2 regions of the Parasphingorhabdus sp. JC815 genome follow, and region 1 is predicted to be linked to the other one. Evidence: predicted binding sites of a transcription regulator. Region 1 holds the regulator's gene; the other holds the start of a gene.
What was found. The regulator LexA, encoded in region 1, represses DNA repair genes until DNA is damaged. The targets are predictions, from matches to a motif close to GTTCCNCNCTTGTTCT.
Positions count from the first base shown of each region.

Region 2: AB1K62_RS11745 (toprim domain-containing protein) is a predicted target of LexA. The motif match lies at 7,363-7,378, and genes of this name have one in related genera.

Region 1 covers NZ_JBFEFM010000001.1:539,854-547,964, reverse strand. Annotated here, with positions in the region: gene trpE (anthranilate synthase component I) at 1-760, shown strand, start outside; gene AB1K62_RS02625 (polyhydroxyalkanoic acid system family protein) at 1,030-1,332, opposite strand; gene AB1K62_RS02620 (aminodeoxychorismate/anthranilate synthase component II) at 1,447-2,031, shown strand; gene trpD (anthranilate phosphoribosyltransferase) at 2,084-3,076, shown strand; gene trpC (indole-3-glycerol phosphate synthase TrpC) at 3,084-3,887, shown strand; gene moaC (cyclic pyranopterin monophosphate synthase MoaC) at 3,884-4,351, shown strand; gene AB1K62_RS02600 (molybdopterin molybdotransferase MoeA) at 4,351-5,547, shown strand; gene lexA (transcriptional repressor LexA) at 5,616-6,317, shown strand; gene AB1K62_RS02590 (ComEC/Rec2 family competence protein) at 6,347-8,111, opposite strand, start outside.
Region 2 covers NZ_JBFEFM010000005.1:45,460-53,570, forward strand. Annotated here, with positions in the region: gene AB1K62_RS11705 (hypothetical protein) at 1-14, opposite strand, end outside; gene AB1K62_RS11710 (hypothetical protein) at 11-361, opposite strand; gene AB1K62_RS11715 (DUF6437 family protein) at 837-1,070, shown strand; gene AB1K62_RS11720 (single-stranded DNA-binding protein) at 1,170-1,556, opposite strand; gene AB1K62_RS11725 (HNH endonuclease) at 2,046-2,396, opposite strand; gene AB1K62_RS11730 (DUF2493 domain-containing protein) at 3,324-4,265, opposite strand; gene AB1K62_RS11735 (hypothetical protein) at 4,585-5,004, opposite strand; gene AB1K62_RS11740 (zincin-like metallopeptidase domain-containing protein) at 5,018-5,971, opposite strand; gene AB1K62_RS11745 (toprim domain-containing protein) at 6,365-7,276, opposite strand; gene AB1K62_RS11750 (lytic transglycosylase domain-containing protein) at 7,410-8,036, shown strand.

The sequences.
Region 1 (8,111 bases):
TTTGGCGCAGCGTTTTACCACGCCCTTCGCCCTGCCCCCAGTAGAGCTATATCGTGCGTTACGCCGGATTAACCCGTCGCCTTTTCTGTTTTTCCTCGACCTGCCCGGCTTTGCCTTGATCGGGTCCAGCCCGGAAATATTAGTGCGGGCACGGGGCGGTGAAGTCACCATCCGGCCAATTGCCGGAACCCGTCCGCGCGGGGCCAATGCTGCACAAGACAAGGCTAACCGCGAGGACTTGCTGGCCGACCCCAAAGAACGCGCCGAACATTTGATGTTACTGGATCTTGGCCGCAACGATGTCGGGCGTGTCAGTAAAGCGAATAGCGTAGAGGTCACCGATAGCTATACCGTCGAATTTTACAGTCATGTCATGCATATCGTATCGAATGTTGTCGGTGAGCTTGCCCCTGATAAAGACGCGCTCGACGCCCTGTTCGCAGGCTTTCCCGCCGGAACCGTTAGCGGAGCGCCCAAAGTGCGCGCCTGTCAGATTATTGCCGAGCTGGAGCCGGAAACCCGCGGCGCTTATGCGGGCGGTGTCGGTTATTTCTCACCCGACGGCAGCATGGATAGCTGTATCGTTTTGCGTACCGGCATTGTGAAAGACGGCACCCTGCATGTTCAGGCCGGAGCCGGTATCGTCGCCGATAGCGATCCGCTCAGCGAACAACGTGAGTGCGAAGCCAAATCAGGTGCATTACTGGCCGCCGCAAAAGAAGCCGTGCGGCGTTCTCAGGATAGTGATTTCGGACAATAGGGCCGAGCTGTATTTTCGGGTAGCAGATGCCCTAAGTTCAGTAAGTTCACACCAAGGAAGGTTTATTTTTCGCTGATTCTTGGATTATCGTAGGATTTTCCAACAATTGTTCAACCCTTTGCCAGTCTCGGTAAAATTGCCGGCCGCGTTTACGCCAATATCAGGCGGAACAATATCGGGCGGAACAATATATATTCTGAGAAATAGCCACGCTGTGCGTATCATGGACGCCGCCATGTAGGAAAGGCGCTTTATATCCTCTTACATCCTCACTCCAGCATTTTAGGCGCTTTTTCCTGAAGTTTGGCTTTAATCTTGTTCGCAAACATCGCCAGCATGGGCGGTAGATCGAATATCGCGTAAACCTCTTCGTCGCGAACCTGCATTTCACCGCCAATCCGCTGACCTATTGCTTCCAGTGTGCAATGCAGCGTGTCGCCTTCCCAACGGTGGTCAGATAAAGTCGCGCCGGGGATGGTTTCGCTTAACTTGTGGATACCACCCGCAATCCGGCTGCGTGCTTCTGCTCGCCCCAATTTATGCGATATGGTAATGGTAACAGGCTCACTCATGATCTAATCTCTCTTTCTTCATCATTATCACTCTGATTCTCTCCGTCAAACGATCTGCGGGCTATGCAGCGGAAAAACTTGGCCTGCGATGTTTTTATGATTAGGCAGCATTTCATGATCTTGGTTATCGACAATTATGACAGCTTTACCTTTAATCTCGTCCACTATCTTATGGAATTGGGCGCAGAGGTCCGGGTAGAGCGCAATGATGCAATGCGGGCAAGTGAGGCATTGGCTACAGGAGCGGATGCGTTCCTCATTTCTCCCGGCCCCCGCACGCCCGATGAAGCGGGCATATCGCTTGATCTTGTCGCGGCTTGCGCGGATGCAGCAAAGCCGCTGCTTGGCGTATGTCTGGGGCATCAAAGCATTGGGCAGTATTTTGGCGGAAAAGTTGTGCGCGGCGGGTTAATGCACGGCAAAACATCTCCAGTCACCCATGACAATAGCGGAGTCTTTGCGGGACTTCCCTCCCCCTTTACCGCCACCCGCTATCATTCATTGATTGTTGAGGATATTCCACAATCTTTGATCGTCAATGCGACTGCCCAAGACGGATCTGTCATGGGTTTTCGCCATGAAAGCCTCCCAATTCACGGGGTTCAATTCCATCCCGAAAGCATCGCTACCGAATATGGCCATGACTTGCTTGCCAATTTCATACAACTGGCCGGACTGACCCCAAAGCAAATCGCATGATTGACAGACTGATACGGCAGCTTCCGGTTTCCGGAATGCGAGGAGAGAAATAATGACAACCACCCTTCCCGATCCGGCTGCGCCGCTGTCCAGCACAGATGCACAAGCTGCCTTTGCCGCCATATTTGACGGCAAGGTTGATGACGAGAGTATCACAGACTTTCTGGTCGCATTGGCCGACCGCGGAGAGACAGCAACAGAAATTGCCGCAGCAGCGAAAGAAATGCGTACGCGCATGATCCCGGTTAACGCGCCTGCCGGTGCCATTGATGTGTGCGGAACCGGCGGAGATGGCAGCCACAGCCTCAACATATCAACAGCGACATCGCTGATCGTTGCCGCATGCGACATCCCGATGGCCAAACATGGCAATCGCGCTGCGTCCAGCAAATCCGGCGCAGCGGACACATTGGAAGCTCTGGGCCTTGATTTAGACAAAGCATCGTCGGGCGGAGAGAATCTTTTACGCGAGATTGGTGTCGCGTTCTTCTTTGCGCCCAATCATCACCCTGCGCTGGGACCGCTGGCCCCTATTCGCAAGGCTATTGGCCGACGGACAATCTTTAATCTGCTCGGTCCTTTGTGTAATCCGGCACGGGTCAGGCGTCAGTTGATCGGGGTTTCTACCCCCGACCTTGTGGAAACTTTTGCTCAAGCAGCGGCGCAGCTGGACTATGAAAAAATCATGATCGTGTCCGGTGAAGAGGGTTTGGATGAGCTAAGCATTTCCGGGCCGTCCCGGTTAGCGATTGTCGAGGGGCAGTCCATTATCCACAGCCGGATTACACCCGAAGACCTCGGCCTTTCGCGCCACGATGCCGACGCGATAAAAGGCGGCGATGCGGCTTATAATGCCGCTGCCCTAAGGAAATTGTTACAGGGTGAACGCTCTGCCTATCGCGATGCGGTATTGCTTAATAGCGCAGCCGCCTTGATGGTTGCCGGAGCAGCCGAAAGTTGGGAAGAGGGCGTTGAAGAAGCAACCGAAGCGCTCGACAAAGGCTTGGCCAATGCCATATTGGACTGCTGGATCGCTAATCAATAAGATATAGATAATGAATAAACTCACCGAAATTTGCGAAGCGAAACGCGAGCATGTGCGCGAGAGCCGGACCGCTATGTCCCCATCTGCCCTGCGTGATCGAGTGATGGAACAGACCCCGCCCAGAGGGTTTATTCGCGCTATTGAAGAAAAGTCGGCCAACGGCTTTGCCCTTATCGCAGAAATTAAAAAAGCCAGCCCGTCCAAAGGTCTGATCCGGGCTGATTTTGATCCTCCGGCCCATGCCCTTGCTTATGAAGCGGGCGGTGCGGCCTGTTTGTCGGTGCTCACCGATGCGCCCTATTTTCAGGGTGCGGATGAATATCTTGTCGCAGCACGGGCGGCCTGCAACCTCCCCTGCTTGCGAAAAGATTTTATGGTTGATCCGTGGCAGGTGGAAGAATCGCGAGCGCTTGGCGCAGATGCAATATTGGTTATCATGGCCGCTCTGGATGATGGTCTGGCTCTCGAAATCGAGGCGGCAGCCCATGAACTGGGCATGGATGTTCTGGTTGAAGTCCACGACGAAAGCGAACTGGAACGCGCGCTTAAACTGCGATCACGGCTTTTGGGTATCAATAATCGCAACCTCAAGACCTTTGAAACCAGCCTTGAACAAACCGAACGTCTGGCGAAACTTGTTCCCAAAGACCGGATCATGGTATCGGAAAGCGGTATATTTACCCATGAAGACTGCCAGAGACTGGCGCAGTCGGGCGCCCGTGCGTTTCTGGTCGGAGAGTCACTGATGAAACAGGCCGATATCGAAGCGGCAACCCGTTTGTTGCTATCAGGCGAATATATAAACACATGAGCAAACTCACCCATATTGATGAAAAGGGCGCGGCGCACATGGTCGATATATCGGCCAAGCAAGACACGGTCCGTGAAGCAAATGCCGAGGGTTTTATCAGTATGAAGCCCGATGTTCTGGACGCGATCAGGGCGAATAGCATGAAAAAAGGGGATGTGCTGTCCACTGCCCGTATCGCCGGGATCATGGCAGCAAAGAAAACCAGTGACATCATTCCGCTTTGCCACCCGCTTGCTTTAAGTAAAGTCACTGTGGATTTTATATTTCAAAACGCTGGTATCACCGTTCACTCTATGGCGCGTCTGACCGGAAAAACCGGCGTAGAAATGGAAGCTTTAACAGCGGCTTCTGTGGCGCTTCTAACCATTTATGACATGTCCAAAGCCATGCAGAAAGATATGGTAATCAGCGATATTCGCCTATTATCCAAATCCGGCGGCAAATCGGGAGACTGGACCGCATAATGACGTCATTGCTGCCTTTTGAAGATGCACAGAAGCGGTTAATTTCCATGGCGGAGCCCTTGGCGTCAGAAACGCTTCCGGTCGCGGAAGCACTGGGACGCTATCTTGCTGAAGACCTCATTGCCCGGCGTAGCCAGCCTGCTGGCGATATGTCAGCGATGGACGGCTATGCCATCCGCTTTGCCGATCGCGAGGGGCCATGGCAATTGGCCGGAGAATGTAAGGCCGGAAGCCCGCCTTGCCCGCCTATCAAGAGCGGACAAGCAGCGCGGATCTTTACCGGTGCGTTGATGCCGGACGGGGCCGATACCGTCGTCATGCAGGAAAATGTGACGCAGGATGAAGATGGCGGGAATGATATTATCCGCCTGATATCAGACCCCTCACCGAGCAAAGGCCATCATGTTCGCGGCAAAGGCGGGGACTTTAATGCCGGCGATATAATGCTACAGGCCGGAACATATCTTAGCGCCGCCGCTTTAGGACAAGCTGTTATGGCCGGCGCGGGCAGCATTACAGTCGGGCGACGCCCGAAGGTAGCGGTCCTTTCGACCGGCGATGAACTGGTTGCGCCAGGCACCGACACCCTATCGCATCAGATACCAGCCAGTAATGACGTCATGATAGCTGCGATGCTATCACAGACACCTGCTATAACCCACACGATCAGCAGGATAAAAGATAATCTGGATAGCCTTTGTGACGCCCTTGCCAGCGTTGATGATTGTGACGTCATTGTAAGCATCGGCGGGGCATCAGTGGGCGATCATGATCTGGTAGCTCCGGCATTTGAGCGGCTGGGCGGACAGACAGATTTCTGGAAAATAGCCATGAAGCCGGGCAAGCCGTTAATGGCCGGAAAACTTGGTGACAGCATAGTTCTTGCCCTGCCCGGCAATCCGGTGTCTGCTTTTGTTACGGCGACATTATTTCTGCTACCGCTGATCCGGCATATCGCGGGTTCCCGCTCGCCATTGCCCGTCATGCAAACTGCTGAGACGCGCACTGCTTTGCCTGCGACCACGCACCGCGCCGAATTTCTGCGGGCAAAGGTCGATAATAGTGGGATTACGGCAATGAATAGTCAGGACAGCGCCAAACTTTCCGTGCTCGCTGCTGCCAACGCCCTGCTCTATCGCCCACCTCATAGCCCTGTGCAGCCAGAAGGCATGGCCGTTTCCTATATTACTATTTGAATAGCACTTGACTTACCTGTGTATGTTTCATAATTGTTCTTTATACGTTCCCGATAAGGACATATACTATGCTCACCCCGAAACAACATGAACTTTTATGCTTCATCCATAATCGCTTGGAAGAATCAGGTGTATCTCCTTCTTTTGAAGAGATGAAAGATGCGCTGGGGCTGAAATCCAAATCCGGTATCCACCGATTGATCAGCGCATTGGAAGAACGGGGGTTCTTGCGGCGCCTTCCCAATCGGGCGCGCGCCTTGGAAGTGACCAAAATGCCCGAAGGCGGGAATATCAAACTTCCGGAAGCGGCAGAATCAAATGTGGTTAGTATTTCCTCCGGTTCGCCGCGACCCGCCGCCGCGAAAGAGCTTACTGTTGTTTCCAATGATGTGATTGAAATTCCTCTCCATGGCCGGATTGCCGCTGGTGCACCCATAGAGGCACTGGAAGGTCAGTCAGCTCTTTCGGTTCCTGCGGCCCTGCTGGGTTCTGGTGAACATTATGCGCTGGAAGTGTCGGGCGATTCGATGATTGAGGCTGGCATATTAGATGGCGATTATGCCCTAATCCAGCGCACCCAAACCGCACGGAACGGTGAAATTGTTGTCGCATTGGTTCATGATGAGGAAGCGACACTCAAATATCTCTACAAAGAAGGCGCTACGGTGCGTCTGAACCCCGCCAACAGCGCTTATGAACCACAGATATTCGGTCCTGATGAAGTGCAGATACAAGGCAAAATGGCCGGACTTTTGCGGCGTTATAACTGATAGCCGGATTGACCCTGACGGGCCGCGGTTTAGTCCGCAGGTCCCGTGAATGCCCGGCGCGCTGCTGAATTTTCCGGCGCAGCAAAGCGCATCCAGCTATGATGTCCGTTACGGTCCCGAACAGTTGTGATCTGCCGGTTTTCCAAATCTATTGTCATGCCGCCAACCTGACTTAATGTTGCGCGATCCGCTTTAATCCAGCGCGGTTGGCAACTGCGCGGAAGATAACGGTCGCTGATCACAATATCAGCCCGTCGACAAGCGGCTGATAATGCCAGCGCCGGAATATGATAAGAACTGCGCGTAGCGAGGATCACCCAGTTTCTATCGGTCGTTCTTATTGTCACTGTGCAACTATCTGCATTGCAAGAGGCATTGGGCCAATCCTCCAGCAAGGCCGCTTCACCGTCAATTCCGGCATTTTCCAATATCATATTACGGACAAAACCCCCGCTGCGGGTGCGTAACATGGCCAGTTCACCCTCGTCAGAGCGAAACCCGACATGGCGGCCATCGCCGGTAATATAAACGTCCGGCGCGCGGGACAGGTTAATGATTAAAATAGCGATGATGACGGGAAGAACTCCCCAAATCCGCCAGCGCTGACCCCAAAGAGAGAGCCACAGACCGCCAAATACCAATAACGCAAATGCCATAAGCGGCATTGTTGGCAACATAGTCACCGACCCCGGGCGACTGGACACATAATGGGCCAGAATGATCAAACCACTTAGGGATTTTTCACATATCCACCATATCGGTGCACCAAGACCGAAAATATCAAGCACCAGCGCCAATGCTTCCAGCGGCATAATTACAAATGTTGTCAACGGAATAGCGATGATATTGGCCAGCGATCCATAAATACCCGCTTTATGAAAATGATATAAGGCAATCGGCATCAACGCCATTTCAACGACCAGTCCCGTCAGGAAAAGCCCGGCTAACATCCTGCCAAGCCGCTTGAGCGCAGCTTCTTCCCGCGTTGCAAATAGAGCCTGCACTTTGGGGTGGTCATGCATGGCAATAATCGCAGTCACCGCTGCAAAACTTAGCTGAAAACTTGGTCCGACTAGGGATTCCGGCCAGAGGATCAACACGAACAGGGCGCCCGCCGCAACCATACGCAATGTGATCGCGCTGCGCCCCATGATTAGCGCCGCCAATACAAGCAGCGCGGCGACACAGGCGCGAATTGTCGGCACCTGCGCTCCGGTCAGTAACGTATAGGAAAGCGCACCAATGGCGGCGCAACCGGCAGCGATTAACGGCAATCGAAAACGCAGCGCCAAGGGCGGGAAAAGCGCCAATAGGCGCAAAACCAGAAGATAGATTGCGCCCACGACCGCCGTCACATGAAGCCCGCTGATCGACAAAAGATGCGCCAACCCACTGCGGCGCATGGCCTTTGCGTCCTCGTCACTAATCGACCCACGATCTCCGGTAGCCAATGTCGCGCCAATCGCCCCTGCCCCGTCGTCCATGCGGGACTGGACATGATCGGAAAGCATCTGGCGATATTGCGGAATGACAGAAAATATTCCCCCTACCGGTCTTGCTGGCTGAACAATCCGGATGTCTCCCATTAGCCGCCCAGTAGCCCCCAACCCCATAAACCATGCACGGCGGGAAAAATCATAGGCGCCGGGCAGTGTCGCCATTCCCGGTGGCACAAGACGGGCACGCAATTGGATGACAGTGCCAACCTGTAAATCACTGGCCTGCGCTTCATTGGATGCAACACCATCACTCTGCAAAGCTGTCGCATAAGTCCCGATTGGCACATTCACACGG
Region 2 (8,111 bases), on a different contig from region 1:
TCGTAGCCTGTCACCGCCTCATCAATATGTTTACATAGGGTTCCTGATATGTACGGGCATGGGCCATATATCGGATGCGCCTTTGGTCATTTTCGCCCATCGATAAAATGACCAAAGGCGCATATTCCAAAACATATTCGCACAACTTTTCTCGCACCGCCATGACAGGATTTTCGGATTGAATTGCATTGAACACCTGCTGATGGAAGTCTCCTGTTATCCGAGTTTTCGCATCTTCTGAAAAATATGCCAGTGCCTGATCGCGATAGAAGAACTCGCGAGTGTGCTCACGCAAAGCAAGTCCCACCTCCGAACGCTTCCATTTCCACATTGCGAATAGGTGTTTAAGATATGCAAGCATAATGCGCTTTCTCCGATTGAAGGGAACTTAATATCCGGCGACCTTGATTTGGGCAAGAGACGCCCGACGTCGAGAATACTGTTTTGAATGATAACGACGAATACGGACGCTCTTGGCGTTCAGTGCCATTCGATCAGCAGTCGAGGCTCGCTCCACATTGCGACCCCTAGACGGCAATTAATGGGTGGAAATCGGACATAAAGATCCCGATTCCTAGTGGCTGCGATGTAGGTTAAATGCGGATAGTCCGCTATCGGCCCAATTCCCGCCGCTATGAAATGCGCTTAATCCCAGTCATTCGCCAAGGCATGGCTAAGTCACAAAAACTTCGTAATTAGTGAACAGGACACATCCCTATCCTCCGCCAAAACTGACAATCGCGAAGTTCACAGAATTTGTTTTCCTACAGGCTCAGGTGTGTGTCACTAAGCTATCAGGGCGAGCAAAAGTGAGGGGGATTTGAAAGGATCCTACAATGCCCACAAAACGCAGCGCACTTGCCGCACTGAAAAGACTCGAAACCCAAAAAGCGGCGCTTGCTGATAAGCAGCGCATATTGGAACAAAATGCAGCGCTTGAAATTGGCCAGATATTTCTGGGCAGTGGGGTTGAGAGCTTCGCACCTAAAAATTTGAAGCGGATGGCGGTCGTGTTGGGCTCTTTGAGCGAAGCTGACGCGCTTGTGCGACTTGGTATCACAGAAAATTAAGAACAGCGATTACAAATCAGACTCGCGGAAAAAGCCAAAAAAAGGCCCCGCCGATTGCCCGGCGAGGCCTGAAATTTGCGGCTGTGATACAATCCGCTGTCAATCGATTTCAGGCGCATCCTGATTGTCTGACGATTTGCCTTTGGTGAGAAAATCAACCTTGTCGGCGAGGATCTCACAGCCGTAGCGTTTGACGCCTTCCTGATCTTCCCACTGGGTATAGTGGACGCGGCCTTCGACCGCGACCAGTTGGCCCTTGGTGCAATATTGCGCGACGTTTTTGCCAAGCCCGTTGAAGCAGGTCACGCGATGAAATTCGCTATCCTTGACGGTATAGCCATTGTCATCCTTATAGGTTTTGCCATCCTTGTTCCGGGCTGGGCGGTCGGTCACAACGGTGATTGATGTAACGGTAATTTCGCCCTGAGTTTTTCGTGTCTCGGGATCGCGTGCGATGCGGCCGGTTAGTATTGCAATATTGGTCATGATATTTCTCCTTAAGTAACAAGTCCGGAAACCATTTCCGGCTTGCGAACAGTCAAAAGAAGCAGGGCATGAGGGAACTGCACCGAAGGGGAACCTACTTTGCCCGGGTGGTGCGGGCAGCATGGCGCAGCCATGCAACACGGCCGGAAGCAAAGTGGGTTGCATGTTTCCTGCTGTCCTGATTCAGACAGGATCGCGAAAAAGCCGGATTGGGTTTCGGATTGGCGATTCGGTAATCGTCAAAACCAATGGAATAGTGACCGGTTATCTTGGTAGCAATTGACAGAACTTAACAAGGCGAAGCAGCTAACTCTCACAGCATGGTGCAATGTGACGCCCAGCATAACTTGATGGTTGAATCAGAGGATGAAACATTGGCACTGCTATCTAGCGCATTTCAACCGTTCTCATCATCTCGGCTATGCAAAATTAAGTCTCACTTCCAATATTGGCTGGTCAACTGCTGAATCACGAAACCCCTGACTTTAGCTATAACGGGAAGATGAAAATGCCATGCCACCTTCCAGATCTGAGCCGTGTTGTTGCCTTTTTGGCATAGAGAAAAGGATCTAGCGGCTTCTTTGAGCGATGCCGGTTGGAATTACAGAAATAGCATGCGGCCACGACGTTCTGAGGCGAATCCTGCCCCCCAGTGCATCGCGCATCTAGATGCTCAGCGGTACATCGGAGCAGTAAGGCCTGCCGTGATGTAATCCGAAATCGTCTAGCGAAGTTATCCTGATTGCCACCGCACATTGGTTGTCTGCAATAATAGCAAAGCCCGCTTTGGGCATGCATCTTTTTAGTACGTATTTTTTGTAGTTGGTTTCCCATAAACATCCTGTCTTTGAATTGCTTCAAAGCGGATGCGCAGCGGTCTTTAAAAGATACCGCCCCTCAGTCGGGAGCCTTGGCTCGCGCTGGACAACGCCGTTTATACGTTACCCCGCAGTCTCTTGTCGGCAGACGTTTAAAACGCCCATAAAGTTACCAATGTAGGTTCCCGCGAAGAATTAAGTTCTTCGCCCGCATCCCCTTAGTTAAACTAGCCTGCCGATGTTTCAAGGTCACAATTCACTCGTATTTGACCGTCCTGTAACGAACTGGGTCAAAACCTTATGTATTATTTTGAATGATAGAATGATGACAAAATTGGGAAATGGAGAAATTTTCTGTGACACAAATACCCGGGTCTGGAAGCCGGGCGGAGACTGCAGCAACGCAATTGCGCAAAGACGCTGAGAAAGTAGCAAATGCGACCGTTCCATTATTTTAGGAGAAGAACGAATCAGCTTCGAAAAATTAAAGGAAGAAGCGAATGCTGCGATTGAGCGATTGATCTCTTAAGAACGGATTGATCGGGATCGTTGTCTGCATAATTTTTGCTAGACGGAGGATCTGACCCTGATGCCCTGAAGAAGGTTTTCATCGCTAGCAAGCGGCGAGACGACCTTAAGCTCCCGCAGGATAACTGTTCGCTATCGAGCGTATTATATATTGGAAGTTCGTGCATCACTGAAAAACGCAGACATACACTGCGCACTCGTTTGCGCCAGCATCTCATCAAGTCATATAAACGCACCGACACCCTATCTTTGGCCTGATCTACCGGGGGATTTATCGTAAAAGGGCGGCAATATTCATCAGTGGGCCAAGGGCCAAAAGGGGATGTCGCCGCGCGGAATATCGTGCTGACAGTCGAAAATCGGCTTTCGGCAGAGATCATACCAATGCTTGGACGGCGCGGATCGAGAAATTAGTCCCTGCTCACCCCGGCGATTTTAGAGAAGTGCCAAGGAAGCCGCGGCGGTCCACAACCGTTATGCGGCGAGATTTGGCTTCAATAACAAGTCGTTCGAGTACACCTGTTCCGGGAAAGGCAATAAGATAGCGCGGATTCAGGGAAAGCATCTGTTCATTGCGTTTAAAACCAGCGCGTGCTCCCAATCTGCGGTCCAGTGAGAATACAAGCTGCTGAATACTGCGTCGTTCAGCCCATGAAGCTGCCAAGCGATCAGCGCCTTTAGTGTCACCGCCGTGGACAAGGACCATGTCAGGAACGTTGTGTAACACCTTGTCTAACGTAGCCCAGATGTTGCCTGCAAATATCTTAGCATCGTCACCACTATCTTGAGTGGTCCGGCCACCGGCAAAGATTACTGGCGTGCCAGTCGGGATATGGGCTTTGTGTCGGCTCTGAGCGCGAGCGCGAAGAAAGTCGCGGCCATTAATCACTGCCGAGGTGATGCCTTTGGCGTGATTTGGACGGGAACCCGTCATTGGTCTCCACGATGAGCCCGTTTCATGGATATATAGCGATGCAGCCGTTTCACGCATCGCCTCAAAAGTAATCATGCTTGCTTCTGCAGCCTGTGCGCGTTCGATTTGCTCTTCGAGATTGGAGGTGTGGATTTCTGATCCGTCTGCGCTTGCAAGCAAAGCTCGAATTTCGTCGGTTGCGCGGTCAAGGGCCGATAATTTGCGCGAAGCGGCGCGGTGGAAGAGATTGACGAAGCCCCAGGCAATATCTTCGCTATCAGCTTCAAGAGCAGTATCGCTGAACAGCGAAAAGAGATCGGACCAAACGCCAGCGAGCGTTTGCTGAATGGCATCATCGCATGGGAAATCTGCGCTGCCAAATGTTGGAGCGGAGATTGAGAAGCCTGACAGGTCAAAACCGGACAGGGACTGGGTAAAATTATCGTACATTATATTGCCTCCTGAAATTGGAAGCAAAGCGAGCAGCTGAATTACGGCCCGCTTTTGCCTCCGGCAGAGCCCGCAAAGGACCGGGAACAGGCAGACATGCCGCACCGCCAACGGCGGGAAACCTCAAAAGCTAGGCTGGCGCGGGCCACACGGGCCGCAGTCCTTTGAGGTTGCGGCTGGCTGACGACCGGTCCAAGGGTCTTTCCTGACAGGAGACAAGAGGCGCGCCGAATTGCTGGAGTTCGTAATGTTCAGTTGGCATTAGAAATGTTCGCTTGAAACACCCAATTCATAGTCGGTACTTCAAAAGGCTATCGATTTACGCAGCTACCGGTTCATAGATTGCTTCCCCATTCGAGAAACGGCCAATGCAGCGATATTGAGAGAAAAGCGTCAGAAAACAGCGCTCAATTTGGGAGAGCCATTGATCTGTGCGTCCCTTCAAGGAGACGATGCTATCACTATCCCAATAGTGATTGTCATCGCGTGCCACAATCCAGATTGCGCAAAGCCCGCAATATACCGAGATGCCAAAATCAGCAAAAGCATTGCGGAGTAGGATACGATCCTCGCGTCCGCGCCAGCCATTAAATTGCTCAAGCGAAGGAAATGCCTCTCTGGCTTGGGCCATAATATCTTCGACCAATACTTGATATTTAAAGTCCCAGTCATCGTCGTCAACTTCAATCACTTGGTAAGCGACGACAGCACCGGTTGGAAAACTCACTGAGCGTCCCATGACTGGTTCTCCTTCATGCTGCTTTAGTGGTCAATGGCGCTCTGTCGGATTGAGGCATTCGCGACTTTCCACCCAGATGGATAAGTAGCGAAGAGGCTTCTTCTGCCTTCGCTGCTGCGGTCAGGATGGCTCGATCATCTGACTTCAGTAATTTGAGCCAATGCCCAATATAGCTTGCGTGACTGTCAAGATGACTGACTGGCAGGCCCAGTTCGCCGCCGAGCATTGCGCTCGATAATTCGGCCACAAGTTCTTCGGCAGCATAAGCAGCGCTGCCGAAACGGTTTTTGAGGTCGCGATCAAGACGGGAGCTGTGCCCTGTCCAATGGGATAATTCATGCGCTAGCGTGGCGTAATAGTGATCGAAGCTGTTGAACAGCTCGGGCTTTGGCATCGTGATACGGTCCAGACCGGATTGGTAAAATGCGTGACTGCCACAATGAACGATCTTGGCACCGACGGATTCAAAGAATTGATCAAGCTCGGCGACCCGGCCTTCCGGTTGCACCGTTACATCTTCAGGCAGGGGATGATAAAATTCTGGCAAGCCCTCGCATTGGTCAGCATTGAAGACAGCATATGCCTTTGATACGCGGCGGGTTTCTTTGGTCTCTTCGTTATCGGAACCATCTATATCTTTGGTATAGCTCTTGTAAAATATTGCGATTGTCGACTTTTCGCCCTTGCGGACCTGCCCGCCAAGCTTGGCGCATTGGCGATATGTCATCCAGTAGGGCGAGCCAAAACCAGAGGTTTCTGCGACCATCCACAGCCAAATGACATTCATGCCTTTATACGGTGTACCGCAGCTGCGAAGTGGACGGGAAACCGGAATTCCGCGCCAAGGCTGAACCCAAGGCTTAGTGCCGGCTTCCAGTTTTTCGATAATTGCAGCGGTAATCTGCTCGGCAGGTGATATAGCGGTTTTCTGGCTATATTTGCGTCGTGAAACTTTTCTTTTTGCCATGAATATTCTCCTGATACATCCGGGCGCTATTGCCGGGATCATTCAGGCCAGAGCTTTGCTCTCCTCTTTTTCGCGGCTGTGGTTAGCGCGTACAGAGCGCGGCGAATATGAAGGATCGCAATCAAACAAACGATGAAATGGCGGCCCATCCTTATAGGATGGACCGCCTCTACCGATCACACAAACCTGTCAGGAGGAAACCAGCAGGTGGCTAAGCTATTCGCAATTTGTTATGCTGCTGCAATAAATGATAGCTTATTGGCTTCGTTGGCAAGTTTTCCGTCGGCAAAAAGAGATGCATTAAAGTTCATTCTGGGCCAGCGGAAAATAGAAAAACCGACCAGACGTTATTGTCATACCTGATTGTCGCACATCAGTAAGCGCTTTTTCCTCCTATATATTGTGCCGCGCAGTCCAGTTTACCAATTCGTCATTCCAGTCGGTACCGGGCGATGACGGTTTGCGAATATGTATGCATCGATCTTCTCGAGAATAAATGGACAGTCCTCGTTTTGCAGCAAGCTCGCCTCCTTTGTCCGCATCGACAAACAGGTACAGTTCAGTCACGCTTTCGGGAACGGTGACCTTGCCAAAGCGCTCGTTCCCGAGCGTCGCCCAGCAAGGAATACCCGTAAGCGCACTTGCTGATAGGGCGCTTTCAATTCCTTCTGCCAAACCAAGGCGGCCATTTATTGGCTGGAACAGCCGTACTGCGCTTTCGCCCAAGCGGCCTAGAGCACGTTTCGGTTTTTCGAAGCTGGCTTTGCAGGGGAGCTTGTCGTGCAGAAAGGTCCTGTGCACAGCAACAACTCCCTCGTCGAGACTTGTCGCAGCGATAAGAGCAGGCAGAAAGCGGACTGCGCCTTTCGGGCCTAAAGGGGTTTGAGCGTGAAAACGCAGCATGGGTGATGACGCTAATATGGCTCGTGCTTCAAGGTACGCTTTTGCTTGAGTACCCGAAATATCTGTGGATTCCCGCCATATTCGTAATGCCGCACGGTGCGGTCTCGGTTCTATCTGCACCCTTTGGGAAAAGGCTTGGCTGTTGCCATTAAACAGATCGCATTGATTGACCCCGGTGCGGGCCAAAGCGGCTAAAACCTCGCTTTGTGCGCAACCAGCGAAACAGTGAAAGAGGATCGCACTTCGGCCGATGGTAACTCCAAGAGAAGGCGTGCGATCATCATGTGCGGGGCAACAAGCCATGCCTTTTGCGCCCGACCAATGGCCGCCAAGCTTAATGCAAAGCTCTCGGGCCGTTGCTTCAAGAGACGACCGGGTGCGGTCAGAGAGAATTTTAGACATGGGGTGGCTTCCTTTCACAAAATTTTGCTCCCGAAGCTAGCTCACTCCCCTCTCACACCCTCAAATGCATTTTCCTACAACCCTATGTTCGCCTTATGTTCTTATTTGATTCGAAACAACACAGAGATCAAATATGCATAAACTATATTGGGCATTATTACCTGTAGCCGTGCTACCTGGCGCTGCAACATCTGAAGAAGTCATACAAGAATCCATAACAGATACCGCGAAAACACTTATTTCTTCGACGGGGGATTTTGAACTATTTCAACACGGCATCTGGCCACGCGTTAATAGTAGCGCAGAGGCGATTGATGTCTATGCCAACCCCGTTTCTCTAGCTGAGCGTCGCGTTAAAACCAGATCTTTGTTCCGAGAGAAGCTATATGAAGCAGAAATTCGAGAAGCCGAATTACGTCATGGTATTCCATTAAGGCTGTTGCAGGCTTTAATCTGGCAGGAATCGCGTTTTAATCCGATGGCAATAAGTCCCGCAGGCGCTGCAGGCTTGGCCCAGCTAATGCCAGGTACGGCCCGTTATCTTGGAGTGATGAACCGACACGATCCTAAATCGAGTATTGATGGCGGCGCAAGATATTTAAAAGAAATGCTTGGCAAATTTGGAGCTATCGATCTGGCGCTTGCTGCCTATAATGCGGGTCCAGGAGCAGTAGAACGTGCAAGAGGTATACCACAAAATCATGAAACGCCGGATTATGTAACCAAGGTATTAGCCCGCTGGAAGGCTATTGTCAGGTGATTTGCAGCCAAATATGTGAATGGGAGTAAGCTGGTGTGCTTACTTCTAAATCGTGTTAATAACACAGTTTAACTG